One region of the Planococcus sp. TJ-301 genome, then DNA from elsewhere that is predicted to be linked to it. Evidence: predicted binding sites of a transcription regulator. Region 1 holds the regulator's gene; the other holds the start of a gene.
What was found. The regulator CtsR, encoded in region 1, represses protease genes until heat stress. The targets are predictions, from matches to a motif close to ATGGTCAATAAAGGTCAAACA.
Positions count from the first base shown of each region.

Region 2: the regulator CtsR is predicted to act here: its motif matches at 3,999-4,019, upstream of clpP (ATP-dependent Clp endopeptidase proteolytic subunit ClpP).

Region 1 is NZ_JBZDOH010000006.1:4-7,642, forward strand. It holds partial or broken rRNA gene rrf (5S ribosomal RNA) at 1-67, shown strand, start outside; gene AC4EHJ_RS16245 (hypothetical protein) at 516-761, shown strand; gene AC4EHJ_RS16250 (CtsR family transcriptional regulator) at 917-1,387, shown strand; gene AC4EHJ_RS16255 (UvrB/UvrC motif-containing protein) at 1,435-1,932, shown strand; gene mcsB (protein-arginine kinase McsB) at 1,922-3,013, shown strand; gene AC4EHJ_RS16265 (ATP-dependent Clp protease ATP-binding subunit) at 3,010-5,451, shown strand; gene radA (DNA repair protein RadA) at 5,516-6,895, shown strand; gene AC4EHJ_RS16275 (PIN/TRAM domain-containing protein) at 6,989-7,639, shown strand, end outside.
Region 2 is NZ_JBZDOH010000004.1:98,128-105,766, reverse strand. It holds gene AC4EHJ_RS15250 (phosphoglycerate kinase) at 1-1,080, opposite strand, end outside; gene gap (type I glyceraldehyde-3-phosphate dehydrogenase) at 1,191-2,195, opposite strand; gene AC4EHJ_RS15240 (sugar-binding transcriptional regulator) at 2,196-3,239, opposite strand; gene AC4EHJ_RS15235 (glutaredoxin family protein) at 3,346-3,699, opposite strand; tRNA gene AC4EHJ_RS15230 (tRNA-Arg) at 3,854-3,925, opposite strand; gene clpP (ATP-dependent Clp endopeptidase proteolytic subunit ClpP) at 4,098-4,709, shown strand; gene AC4EHJ_RS15220 (HPr family phosphocarrier protein) at 5,117-5,374, opposite strand; gene whiA (DNA-binding protein WhiA) at 5,433-6,383, opposite strand; gene AC4EHJ_RS15210 (gluconeogenesis factor YvcK family protein) at 6,405-7,400, opposite strand; gene rapZ (RNase adapter RapZ) at 7,405-7,639, opposite strand, start outside.

The DNA of each region.
Region 1 (7,639 bases):
CAGTTAAGCTCTTTTGCGCCGATGGTAGTTGGGGGTTTCCCCCTGTGAGAGTAGGACGTCGCTGGTCTAGAGAAAGAAAACCGTTGCCTTAACCGGCAGCGGTTTTTTTGTGCGTCTGGACATTGTCCGGATCACTGAGCGCCTAACGGTCCTTTGATCAAAAGTTATTCGCTATTGCAATAGTGGCATGAATGCCATAAAGAATAAATCGAAATTTTAATAGATTTTTCAATTGAATAAATTAAAATGTACCTTCATTGTCATATATAGCACAATTGTCAGAAGGGTAGAGTTTTTGTGTCCGGATTTGAAAGACAGGGATAGAAATAAGAAAATTAAAACCTCTATTCTAAAATTTTCTAAGAACTTCCCACCTTTTCATAAGTTATCGAAACAAATTGTTTTCAAAATTTTAAAAGCTTGAATGATGAAATTTATCATAAGATTTTTAAAAATAAGCACCATAATGATTAACAACGTCACGCATTGGGAAAACTGATAATGAGGTGATATGCATGAAACCAGGTTTATATAAAGTAGAAACAATTGATAAAAGAACTGCGCTGCTCACTCCATTGAATAAACAAGATGATCAATTTACTTTTCCAGTCTCCGATTTTACACACGATGTGGCTGAAGGAGATGTCGTAGAAGTTTGGCGGGAAGGCACTAAATGGAAAACGAAATATTGCGAAGAAGATACGAAATCGATTTCCAGCCACACTAAGGATTTTGTAAAGCGGATTATGGATAAAGAATAACTTATGATGTCTCGGGGATAATTAGTCTCGAGACATTTTTTGATTGTATTATTCAAATCGTAGAATTTGAAATCCTTAAAAAGCTTAGTGTATAATTAAGTCAAATATAGTCAAAGTCAATTAAAGACTAATTAGGTACCTGAGAGGTGATGGCGATGCGGAATATTTCGGACATAATTGAAGGGTATTTAAAAGGGATTATAGAAGTAAGCGAAAGAGACTATATTGAAATCAAACGCAATGAAATCGCCGAAAGATTTCAATGTGTCCCTTCGCAAATAAATTACGTGATAAATACTCGATTTACAGCGGATCGCGGCTATCTCGTAGAAAGCAAAAGAGGCGGTGGCGGATATATCCGCATTAAGCGCATCACGCTTCATACGAAATCCGATGTTCTTTCCGATGTTATTAAACGCTTGGAGCAAGGTGCCTCTCAAAGCATGGCAGAAGATATTGTTTTTAGGCTATTAAACGAGGATATCATTTCTAAAAGGGAAGCGAAATTAATCCTGAGTGCGAGCGATCGCGCGACGCTGCTTCTGCCGTTGCCGACGCGTGATGAGGTAAGAGCGAGAATTCTAATCGCTATGTTATTTACTTTGAAATATCAGTCGAGTATTTGAGAGGTGATCAAATGTTTTGTGAGCAATGCGGGAAAAGGCCGGCTTCTGTGATCGTCAAACAAAATGTGAATGGCAATACAATCCAACGCAACCTTTGCCCAATCTGTGCTGCTGAAAGCCATAATCTAAATTATACTTTTGAGCAAGATCCTATGGCCATTCACCAATTATTGTCCAATTGGTTTCCAAACCAAAAAACCTCTGTTAATCCAGTCAAAAAGGAAGTAGCTGTATGCCCGAATTGCGGATTCACATTCTCTAAATTCATGGAAATCGGAAAATTCGGTTGTGCTACTTGCTACGAAGCTTTTGAAGATCATTTAGATAATATATTCAAGAGACTCCATAATGGAAATTATAGGCACGAAGGTAAAATACCTTCTGCTTACGGCAGTACCTTAAAGATAAAAAAAGAGATAGAAGAATTACGAAAACAGATGCAAGTTTCTATTGCCGATGAGGATTTTGAAGAAGCGGCAAAACTGCGTGATGAGGTAAGGGCTCTTACTCTCCAACTTGTAGGGGGTGAGGCGGATGGAAATTGATCGTTTTCTGCAGCCTAAAGCTAGCAGTTGGATGGAAACAGATAGTGAAAATGCAGATATCGCAATGAGCACCCGGATACGGCTAGCCCGTAACTTAAGCGATTTTAAATTTCCTTACTCGTTTTCAGAAGACGAAGCATTAAAAGTAGACAAGGCGATTTCATCGGTGCTGATAGACCAAGGACGTAAATTGAACTTGGAATTCACCCATATTGATATACAGGAAATCCTTCCTCTCCAGCGAGAGGTGTTGATTGAAAAGCATTTGATCAGCCCATACTTAGTGAAGGAAAGCCATTCCGGCGCAGTTCTTCTTTCGGAAAATGAAGAGCTTAGTATAATGGTAAATGAAGAAGACCATTTGCGGATTCAAAGTTTACGGGCTGGGTTCCATTTGAAAGAAACGTATCAGGTGGCCAATGACCTGGATAATCTATTGGAACAGCATTTATCGTATGCGTTTCACGAAAAATATGGTTATTTGACCAGTTGCCCGACTAATACAGGAACAGGAATGCGAGCTTCAGTCATGCTGCATTTGCCAGCGTTGACAATGTCACAGCAAATCGCGCGGATCGTTCCGGCAATCTCACGTTTAGGAATGGCTGTGAGAGGTATTTACGGAGAAGGCAGCGAAGCGCTGGGCAATGTATACCAGATTTCCAATCAAATGACGCTTGGCAAGTCAGAATATGAAATTTTGCAAGACTTGGAAAGTATGACCGACCAAATCATTCAACAAGAACGCAGGGCGAGGGATGCGATTTTGAATAATTCGCCGGTCGCTTTGGAAGACCGGGTGTATCGCTCTCTCGGTACGTTAGCCAATGCAAGATTGTTGTCTACAGAGGAAGCGGCGACTTGCTTATCGAATGTCCGATTGGGCATCGATTTAAAATTAATTAAAGATATCGATATGTCGATATTAAATGAATTGATGATTTTTATGCAGCCGGCATTTTTGCAGCAGTATTCAGGCAGCCCTTTACAGCCGACTGAAAGAGATATTGCCCGCGCAAAATTATTCCGCGAGCGTTTGAATAAGGATAGTGTAACTAACAAAGGAGAGGATTTTGCATGATGTTTAATCGATTTACACAACGCGCACAAAAAGTTCTTCAACTAGCTCAAGAAGAAGCCATCCGCATGAAACACGAATCGATTGGGACCGAACATATTTTGCTTGGATTGATTCGTGAGGGCGGCGGCATAGCTGCTAAAGCTCTAGAAGCAATTGATGTTAATACACAACTAATCGAAGAAGGCATTAAAGAACTGGTCGGTGTCGGCGAAAAAGATGTAGGGCCGATTGTCCATTATACTCCGAGGGCGAAGAAAGTCATCGAGTTATCGGTGGATGAATCACGCAAGCTTGGCCATTCCTATATTGGGACCGAGCATTTGCTGCTTGCCTTGATACGCGAAGGTGAAGGAGTTGCTGCGCGGGTACTTGGCAATGCAGGCGTCAGCTTGAACAAAGCTCGCCAGCAAGTGCTTCAGCTATTGGGAAGCAACGAACAGGCTTCAAATACAGGAAGCAGCCCAAATGCTTCTGCGAATACACCGACTCTTGATGGCCTGGCACGCGACTTGACTCAAGTGGCGCGCGAAGGCAGTTTGGATCCGGTCATTGGGCGCAGCAAGGAAATTACACGGGTAATCGAAGTGTTGAGCCGCCGCACGAAAAATAATCCGGTGTTGATTGGTGAGCCAGGTGTTGGTAAAACAGCGATTGCCGAAGGATTGGCACAGCAGATTGTCAATAATGAAATACCGGAAACGCTGCGCGACAAACGTGTTATGGTACTTGATATGGGGACCGTTGTTGCCGGTACGAAATACCGCGGTGAATTTGAAGATCGTTTGAAAAAAGTGATGGACGAAATTCGCCAAGCGGGCAATGTCATTCTGTTTATCGATGAACTTCATACATTGATCGGTGCAGGCGGAGCGGAAGGGGCAATTGATGCTTCGAACATTCTGAAACCGTCATTGGCACGCGGAGAGTTGCAGTGCATCGGTGCTACTACATTGGACGAGTACCGAAAATACATCGAAAAAGATGCCGCCCTTGAGCGCCGGTTCCAGCCGATTCAAGTGGATGAGCCAACAGTGGCAGAATCCATTCTAATCATTAAAGGGTTGCGTGACCGTTACGAAGCGCATCACCGAGTGAAAATTACAGACGAAGCTATTGAAGCGGCAGCGGTCATGTCCGACCGATATATTTCTGACCGTTTCTTGCCGGATAAAGCGATTGATTTGATTGACGAAGCGGGTTCTAAAGTCCGTCTTCGTTCGTATACGACTCCACCTGATTTGAAAGAGTTGGAAGATCGCTTGGAATCTGCCCGCAATGAGAAGAATGCGGCTGTCCAAAGCCAGGCTTTCGAAAAAGCTGCTTCTTTGCGCGATGCCGAGCAAAAGCTGAAAGATCAATTGGATAAAACAAAGAAAGAGTGGAAAGAAAAGCAAGGCAAAGAAGAGTCTGAAGTGACGGTTGAGGATATTGCAGCGGTCGTCTCTATGTGGACAGGCGTTCCAGTTTCTAAATTGGCACAAACAGAAACTGAAAAATTATTGAATTTGGAAGATCTTCTCCACAATCGCGTAATCGGACAAGAAGAAGCCGTGACTTCGATTTCCAAAGCGATCCGCCGTGCGCGTGCAGGTTTGAAAGATCCGAAACGCCCGATTGGTTCGTTCATTTTCCTTGGGCCTACGGGTGTCGGTAAAACGGAACTTGCCCGCGCTTTGGCAGAAGCGATGTTCGGAGATGAAGAAGCGATGATCCGCATTGACATGTCCGAGTATATGGAAAGACATTCGACTTCACGCCTTGTCGGTTCGCCTCCGGGCTACGTCGGGTATGAAGAAGGCGGCCAATTGACGGAGAAAGTCCGTAGAAAACCGTATTCAGTGATATTACTAGATGAAATTGAAAAAGCGCATCCGGATGTCTTCAACATCCTGTTGCAAGTTCTCGAAGATGGACGTTTGACTGATTCGAAAGGCCGACGCGTCGATTTCCGCAACACGGTGATCATCATGACATCCAATGTTGGTGCGGAAGAATTGAAATACAATAAATACGTAGGATTCAATTTGCAGGACGGGAAAACGGATTACAAGGACATGAAAGCGAAAATGCTGGGCCAATTGAAAAAAGCTTTCCGTCCGGAGTTCTTAAACCGTATTGACGACATGATTGTGTTTCATTCTCTTGAACGGGAAGATTTGCGCAAAATCGTCAACTTGATGTCCCAGCAATTGGTCGATCGTTTGAAACAACAGCATATTGATTTGGAACTGACAGACGCTGCGCTTGAAAAAATCGCGAAGGAAGGGTATGATCCGGAATATGGTGCCCGCCCACTTCGCCGTTCTCTTCAAAAACACGTTGAAGACCGCTTGTCTGAAGAATTATTGAAAGGTACGGCAATTGCGGGGCAACATATCGTATTCGATGTAGAAAATGACGAATTTATCGTTCGCACAACGGCGGATATCAAGGAATAAAAGAATAATCATTCCGCTCGCCGGATTTTCGGCGGGCGGTTTTTATATGGAAAGGGAGAGAGTCATGGCTAAGAAAAAGTCGAAATTCATCTGTCAATCATGCGGCTATGAATCAGCGAAATGGATGGGCAAATGCCCAAACTGCGGCGAGTGGAACCAAATGGTGGAAGAAGTCGAAATGGCAGTGCCTAAAGGTACGCGCGGCGCATTCCAGCATTCGGCTTCTGTACCTCAAAAAGCCACACCGATCAACTCAATCGAAACGCAGGATGAACCGCGGGTGGATACGAAAATGGGCGAGATGAACCGGGTTCTCGGCGGCGGCATTGTGCCGGGTTCGCTCGTGCTCATTGGTGGTGATCCGGGGATCGGAAAATCGACGCTGCTTCTTCAAGTGTCTGCGATGCTTGCGAATAATGGCAACCGGGTATTGTATATTTCGGGAGAAGAATCGATCCGCCAAACGAAGCTGCGCGCGGAGCGCTTAGACGCTGCGTCGCCGGAATTATTCATTTATGCGGAAACGAATCTGGAACTGATCAATCATACAATTGAAGATGTGGCACCTGATTTTGTCATTATCGATTCCATCCAGACCGTGTATCATCCGGAAGTGACGTCCGCACCAGGCAGTGTGACCCAAGTGCGAGAAAGTACCGCCGAATTGATGCGCATTGCTAAAACCAAAAATATCGCGATTTTCCTGGTTGGCCATGTTACAAAAGAAGGGCAGATTGCAGGACCGCGTATTTTGGAGCACATGGTGGATACGGTGCTTTATTTTGAAGGCGAGCGGCACCATACGTACCGGATTTTGCGCAGCGTCAAAAACCGCTTCGGCTCGACAAATGAAATCGCGATTTTTGAAATGCTGCAAAGCGGGTTAGTGGAAGTGTTGAACCCGTCGGAACTCTTCCTTCAGGAACGCTCGAGCGGAGCGGCAGGGTCGACCGTCGTCGCTTCGATGGAAGGCACGCGGCCGATTCTGGTAGAAATCCAGGCGCTGGTAACGCAGTCGAGCTTCAATTATCCGAAACGGATGGCAACTGGCATCGACCAAAACCGGATTTCGTTATTGATGGCGGTCCTTGAAAAACGGGTGGGTATGCTGCTGCAGTCACAGGACGCTTATATCAAAGTGGCCGGAGGCGTCAAACTGGATGAACCGGCCATTGATTTGGCTGTGCTGGCGAGTATTGTTTCCAGCTACCGGGATATTGCGCCGAACGTCTATGACTGCATCATCGGAGAGGTCGGATTGACCGGTGAAGTGCGGCGGGTATCGCGCATTGAGCAGCGTGTTCAGGAAGCGGCTAAGCTCGGCTTTAAACGCGCTATCATTCCGGCTTCGAATCTGGGAGGCTGGGATTATCCGGAAGGAATCCGGGTAGTCGGCGTCGAAAGTGTCAACGATGCATTGAAAGAAATATTCCCACAGCAGTAAGAGGGCGCATTGCCCTCTTTTTCTTTACTGTAAAGCCGAACACAGCGTTTCCATTACAAAACGTGTATAATTATTTAAAAGGAGGTGGAGTCCATGTTAAAGAGAATTATCCAGATTTTATTTTTACTGATTGGCGCTACCGTCGGAATCATATTTTTGCCCTATGTTTTTGAACTTATTCCCATTCCCGACAGCCCGTGGATTAATAATGCCATCGTATTTGCTTTGATCGGCGCCCTTGTATTCTTTTTATTGTCATTATTGTTTGCGGATTCGATTGTTAAATTTGTGAGGTGGATGGAAGAGAAATTGCTCCATGCACCGACTCCGGATCTATTGTTCGGTACGGTAGGGCTTATCATCGGATTGGTGGTGGCTTTCCTGATCGGATTCGCCTTGAACACCATCGATATCCCGATTGTCGCTACGGCAGCTCCAATTATTCTGTCTGTGGTGCTCGGGTATTTAGGGTTCCAAGTTGGCTTTAAGAAGCGGGAAGAAATGGTCGGCATGCTGACGCCTCAGCGCATTATGACGAACCATAAAAAGGCGGAACCTGAAGAGCCTGTAAAAAACATGTCCTATAAATTGCTTGATACGAGTGTCATCATCGATGGCCGGATCGCGGACATTTCAGCTACCGGTTTTATGGAAGGTACGTTTGTCGTACCACATTTCGTGTTGTCGGAATTGCAGCATATCGCGGATTCATCGGATACGCTAAAACGGACACGCGGCCGCCGC
Region 2 (7,639 bases), on a different contig from region 1:
GTTGAATTTCTCGACAGCCGCTGCAGAGTCTCCTCCGCCGATAATCGTATAGGCTTCTGTTTCCGCCATCGCCTGAGCGACGGATTTGGTGCCATTTTCGAATGAGCTCATTTCAAACACGCCCATAGGCCCGTTCCAGATGACCAGCTTCGAATTTTTGATGACATCCGCATAGGTTTTAGCGGTTTCAGGTCCGATATCGAGGCCCATCCAGTCAGAAGGAATTTCTGAAATCCCTACAACTTTTGTTTCGCCGTCATTTGAAAATTCTTTTGCCACTACGACATCGACTGGCATGTATAAGTTGACGCCTTTTTCCTTCGCTTTTTCAATGAAGGATTTGGCGAGGTCGATCTTGTCTTCCTCAAGAAGTGAGTTTCCGACTTCATTGCCTTGCGCTTTGCTGAACGTATAAGACAAGCCGCCGCCGATAATCAGATTATCGACTTTATCCAAAAGATGGTCGATGACACCAATTTTATCTTTGACTTTGGCTCCTCCGATGATTGCCGTAAACGGACGTTCCGGTTCAGACAACGCTTTGCCGAGGACATCCAATTCCTTTTCCAGCAACAGGCCGGATATAGCGGTCAGATGCTCTGCGATGCCAGCTGTCGACGCGTGCGCACGATGTGCTGCGCCAAACGCATCATTGACGAAAAGGTCTGCCAGCGATGCGAATGCTTTTGCGAGTTCAGGATCATTTTTTTCTTCACCTTCATGGAAGCGAACATTTTCAAGCAGAATAATATCTCCTTCGGCCATTGCCGAAATTTCCTGCTCCACTCCTCCCCCGATCGATTCATCGAGGCTCTTAACTTGTTTATGTAATAATTCGGTTAACCTGACTCCTGCTGCTGCCAGTCTCATGTCTTCGTTGACTGCGCCTTTCGGGCGGCCTAAATGACTTGCCAAAATAACTTTTGCCCCGTTCTCGACCAAATATTCAATCGTTGGGACAGCTGCGCGAATCCGTGTGTCGTCTGTCACTTTTCCTTCAGACATCGGCACATTAAAATCCACTCGGCAAAATACGCGTTTCCCTTTTAAGTCCACGTCTTTCATGGTCATTTTCTTCAACATGAAAATCCTCCCGTTCATATAAAAAAATAAGGGGCGGGGTAAATCCCCACCCCTTTTACCCTCTTTCATTATAGAGGTTCATCGGAAATTAAGCTATGATTTTGGGATTACAAACCCGTTTTGTACATGTGTAGAGCCAAATCGATGCAGCGAGCTGAGTAGCCAGACTCGTTATCGTACCAAGCCAAGACTTTAACCATGTTGTCGCCGATTGCCATAGTAGACAAGCCGTCTACAGTTGCTGAAGCTTCTACGCCATTGTAGTCTCTTGATACAAGCGGAAGATCGCTGTATTCCAAGAAGCCTTTTAATTCGTTTTGGGATGCTTCTTTAAGCGCTTTGTTTACATCTTCGATAGATGCTGAAGTTTCAAGTTCAGCGACCAAGTCGATCAATGAAACGTTTGGTGTAGGAACGCGGATTGCCATACCATCCAATTTGCCGACCAATTCCGGCAATACTTTTGTTACTGCAACTGCTGCGCCTGTAGTTGTAGGAATCATCGATTCCGCAGCTGCACGGGCACGGCGGAAATCTTTATGCGGTGAGTCAAGCAAGATCTGGTCATTTGTGTATGAGTGGATCGTTGTCATCATCGCATGTTTGATGCCGAATTTTTCGTTCAATACTTTTGAGATTCCGGCTAAGCCGTTTGTAGTACATGATGCGTTTGAAACCACTTTGTCTTGTTCTGGATCGTAGCTCTCATGGTTAACGCCCATAACGAGAGTTTTCATGTTTTTGCCTGGTGCAGAAACGATGACTTTCTTCGCGCCAGCTGTGATATGTTTTTCAGCTGCTTCAGCGTCAGTGAAGAATCCAGTAGATTCAACAACGATATCGATGTTCAATTCGCCCCATGGAAGGTTAGAAGGATCTTTTTCTGAGAAGACTTTGATTTTCTTGCCGTTGACGATCAAGTAGTCGCCTTCAGAAGAAATTTCAGCGTCCAGAGTGCCGTGGATAGAATCGTATTTCAGCAAGTGCGCAAGCATTTTAGCGTCTGTCAAATCGTTCACTGCTACTACTTCCACTTCTTCGTGAATCAATGCTTGGCGGAAAACTATGCGTCCTATGCGTCCGAATCCGTTAATAGCTAATTTTAAAGTCATTTATAATTCCTCCAGTTTTTGTGTAAGTTCTATTATTTGCCGGGCCGCCCCTTCATCAGTGACGAGCACCGTTCCCTTGGCTGCAATTTTGCAATACGAGAGAATTGCCTGTGCTTTTGAATGCCCTCCGGCTACTGCCAGGATGAATGCGGCATTTTTGACCTGCTCCAATTGAATTCCCGCTGTACGGATGCGATAAACCACTTCTCCTTGATCGTTGAAGTAGTAGCCGAATGCTTCGCTTACTGCACCGCCGGAACGGATATGCTCCACTTCCTCGCTGGAAGATTTGCGCTGCAATGCAATTTCCTCGGCATTGCCGATTCCGTGCACCACGATATCCGTCCGGTCGTAACTGTCCATCATGTCTTTGATGACCGGTTCGCGCAGCATCATTTCGAACGCTTCCGCGCTGAGATGATCCGGCAGATAGAGTGTCTTGACCGAGCCAGCAGTTTTTGCGGCAAATGCCGATGCAATCGTATTGGCCTGGTGGAGGACATCCTCGCCCAGTCCGCCGCGTGCAGCAACAAATTGGAGCGCGTTGTCTTTCCTGTCAGCGGATAATTCTTTCGAGATGGCCGCCATCGTGCTGCCGCCGGTCACCGCAACAATTTTGTGTTGAGCAAACCTGGATTCAAGCAGCCGGGCAGCTTCTTTGCCGATATCGCCTTTAACAGCCGGCATTTCATCACTGTCCTGCGGCACGATGTGCACGCGCGCTATTCCCAAAATGGATTTCAATTGCTGCTCCATGTGTGAAAGTCCGGAAACTTCACGCATGAATTCTTTTAATGCTTCCAGAACAGCTGCACCTTGAAGAGTGACAGCCATTCCAGCGGTTTTTGCTTTTATCAGCTGCTGACTACGCAACAAATCAGTTTCATTGCGGATATCGCGTTCTTTCATACCGGCAAGTTCGCTAAGTGCGCGCCTGCCAATCGGCTCTTCTCTCTGGATAGCCTGCAAAATTTGATAACGTTTTTTCAGGAGGTCGGTCATTTCCGGCACGAGCTTGTTCTGCGCTTCCGTTAATGGATCCATTAATTCACTCCTTACGCATGGGACATTTTTCGTCCCGATACTTTTTTTCTGTCCCACTTATTTCATTTTAGCTGAGCTTTTCAATAAATGCAAATAAAAAGAAGCGTTAAAGTTCTAACGCTTCCAATAATTCAATATATCCGACATTGCCATAGATGATCGTTTCGCCATTGCGCTCAATCACCGGAATCATCAGCATGTATTTTTCATGCAAGGCGTCGTCGCTTTCGATGTCCACTTCCGTCCAGTCGATATTAAAATCCTCCTGGACCAGTTTTAGCATTAGCTTAGCCTCATCGCATAACGGACAATTTGCCCGCGTGAATAACGTAATCATGTTCACCCTTCTTTCGTTGCCATCTTTGTCCAGCTCCGCCGCAGGAAGAAGCAGGGCCAAAAAAACCTGTTCCGGCATCTTCGTTTTCTGGTAAAGAAGCAGCCTGTGTTTCGGCCGGTTCACTCCTCCAATTATATTCGGCAGCCGCTTTCTGGTAAAGTGTCGGGCAGATATTTTGGTTAGCTTGGCGGGATATTCTACATGCAATTACAGCAGCAAAAGAAAAAGCAGCACACCTTTTCCAATTTACTGGAGTAGGCGTGCTGCTTTCATTTTATGCCCTCGGAAGGAATCGAACCTCCATCTCAAGAACCGGAATCTTACGTGTGATCCATTACACTACGAGGGCAAATCGTTATTAGCGACTTTTCTATTATATACAGAGATACAAAACATTTCAAGCTTGTTTTTTCAATTCGTTAGATTTGACCTTCATTGACCATCATGTGTATGATATTATTACAGCTGAAGAAGATTTCAGTATAGTTAGCCAATACCTTATTATGAGGAGGAAATTACCTATGAATTTAATTCCAACAGTAATTGAACAAACGAGCCGCGGCGAACGTGCCTATGATATTTACTCACGTTTGCTGAAAGACCGCGTTATCATGCTGGGCAGCGGAATTGACGATAATGTTGCAAACTCTATCGTCGCGCAGCTGCTGTTCCTCGAAGCTGAGGATCCAGATAAAGATATTTCGATCTACATCAACAGCCCTGGCGGCAGCATCACAGCCGGTATGGCGATTTATGACACAATGCAGTTCATCCGTCCGGATGTCCAAACTATCTGCATCGGCATGGCCGCTTCTATGGGTGCTTTCCTATTGGCAGCAGGCACGAAAGGCAAACGCTATGCTTTGCCGAATGCTGAAGTCATGATTCACCAACCACTTGGTGGAGCACAAGGCCAAGCGACAGAAATTGAGATTGCCGCAAAACGCATCTTATTCCTTCGTGAAAAATTGAACACGATCTTGTCAGAACGCACTGGCCAATCTTTGGATGTCATTTCCAAAGATACAGACCGCGATAATTTCATGACTGCAGAGCGCGCGCTTGAGTATGGTTTGATCGACCAAATCATCACTCGTAGCAAATTGCCTCAGCACACTAAAGAAGATATCTAAACAAAAATCCCGCAGCTTTTCGATGCTGCGGGATTTTTTTGTGTGGTAGAGAAACTCTTGTTAATCTTTTCATTTCGCTCTAGGCGGACGCGTTCCGCGGGCCTGGCTTCAGTCTCCGCCTTCCGCTTCATTCAAAGGTCCTTCTTAATAGCAAATCATTTCACTTTTTAAAATCATGAAAGATAAAATTTCTGCAATTTCTTCATGCTATCCAGATATGTAGCAAAACAGCTTCGACTCCCGCGGGGCAGCGTAGCGACGAAGCAGCGCAGCGCTGCAGGAGCATATGTTTTATCGGGGCTGTTTTGCGGAATATCTGCACCTATACCCCCTTTACCATTTAAAGAGTAAGCAGCTTTCTCAACACGTTGAAAAAACCCCGCAAGCCTCGAAGGCTGCGGGATTTCTTATGCTTCTTTTTCGATTAGGGATGACAATGCATTTACTGCTTTCTCTTCATCCGATCCGTCTGCTGAAATGGTTACATTCGTGCCTTTGCTGATGGCCAGGCTCATTATGCCCATGATGCTTTTCGCGTTAACCTTCTTTTCGTCTTTTTCCAAATAGACATCCGCGTTGTAGCGGTTGGCTTCTTGGACGAACAAAGCTGCTTGCCTTGCTTGCAATCCGGATTTCAATTGGACTTCCACTTGTTTCTCTACCATGCTGTCCCTCCTCTAAAACGTAACTGGACTTAATCATATATGAAAGATTGGCGCGGTGCTACCGGCCAATCGTTTCTCCTTTTCTCAATTGCTCCGCGATTTCATCGATTTTGCGCAACCGGTGATTGACACCCGATTTACTCACATTGCCGCTTGAAACCATCTCTCCAAGTTCCTTCAGTGTAACATCTTGATACTCAACGCGCAGTCTGGCAATTTCCCGAAGGCGTTCAGGCAACTGGTCAATGCCAATTACTGAGTCGATAAAGCGGATATTCTCGACTTGCCGCAGCGCCGCGTCAATCGTCTTGTTTAGGTTTGCGGTTTCGCAATTCACCAGTCGATTGACGCTATTGCGCATATCCCGGATAATGCGGACGTCCTCGAATTTCAATAATGCCACATGTGCTCCGGCGATACTAAGGAAATCTGAAATCTTTTCTGCTTCTTTTAAATAAGTTACAAAGCCTTTTTTCCGTTCAATGGTCTTGCTGTTCAAATGAAAGTGATTCATCAGCTCGACCAGTGAATCCGCATGGTCTTTGTAAAGCGAGTAGATTTCAAGGTGATAGGAAGAAGTTTCCGGATTATTGACAGATCCCCCCGCCAGGAAAGCACCTCGCAAATAAGCGCGCTTGCAACAAGTCTTTTCGATCAGGCTTTTATCAATTTCATGCTGAAATTGGAAGCCTTCCGAAATAATAGCCAAGTCCTCCAGGACATGCTTCGACCCTTCCCTGATTCTGCAGATATAAATATTGTTCTTTTTCAGGCGCATTTTTTTCCGGACCAGCAATTCGACCGGATATGTTGGATAAAAACGTTTCAAGAAGGTATAGATGCGCCGCGCAATCGCTGCGTTTTCTGTTTGTATATCAAGGCTCAACTGCCGATTCGAAAACGACAAAGTCCCATTCATGCGGATTAAAGCAGATAGCTCGGCTTTGCCGCAGCAATCGTCCACTTCAATTTGGGTCATTTCTTTTTTTGTTTCGGAAGCAAATGACATGCCGTCCCCCCTCTCCTCACATCAAAAATACAGATGCTTCGGTGTTTCTTTTTCGAGGCCTCCGGCGTATTCAAACAGCCACTGCGCCACTTTCATCGGTTCGTGCCGAACGGCTTTTCCGAATATACTGGTAATGTTTTGTTTGTAAACCTCAAGGCCCATTTTCTCCAGTTCTTCCTCGTCGCACTCAACTGGCGATGCCAGTTCTCTCTTATAGCGCTCCGCAACCGTCAACGGCACTTGGATCTTATCGAGCAAAATTGCATCCAAAAATGGTTTTTCTACATGTGCATATAGGGCTTTAACATGATCTGAGGCGGTATAGTTATATGTTTCCCCAGCCTGGGTCATTAAATTGCAGATATAAATCTTCTTCGCTGTCGAAGCCATCAAAGCTTGTTCAATGTCCTTGACCAAAAGATTTGGCAATATGCTTGTATACAAAGATCCCGGGCCAATGATAACAACATCCGCTTTGCTGATGGCAGTGATTGTGTCTGGCAGCGTTTTGACGTCATGCGGTTCTAAGAACACGCGCTTGATTGGCTGCAGGTACATCGGAATCTTTGATTCCCCACTGACAATTGTGCCGTCTTCGAACTCAGCGTGCAGCGTCACCAATTGATTGGCCGCTGGCAGCACTGTGCCGTTGACATTCAATACCCGGCTCATCTCACGAACAGCATGCGAGAAGTCCCCAGTAATTTCAGTGAGCGCGGCAAGCATCAAGTTGCCGAGTGAATGCCCATCCAAATCCAGGGACTGTTTAAAACGGTATTGGAACATTTCCGCGACGAGCGGTTCAGCATCAGATAATGCCGCCATCACATTGCGAATATCTCCTGGCGGCGGAATATCCAAATCATTGCGCAGCCGGCCAGAGCTTCCGCCGTCGTCAGCAACGGTCACGACCGCTGTTAAATCGAGCGGAAACATTTTCAAACCTCTTAATAACGTGGAGAGGCCAGTGCCTCCTCCAATGATAACTACACGCTTCCGGCGCAAAGAATCTTCCATGCACTCAGCCCTTTCTTGTTTTAACATCACGGTGCGTAACAATCGTCTTATAATTTTCAGCTAATAATTTTCCATAGTATTCAGCCAATGTTACCGAGCGGTGTTGGCCGCCTGTGCAACCGAACGCGATGACAAGCTGTGCCTTGCCCTCGCTTTTGTAGTGGGGAATCATGAACTCAAACAGGTCGGTCAATTTATCGATCAAGGTTTGGGTTTCGCTCCATTGCAGCACGTAATCC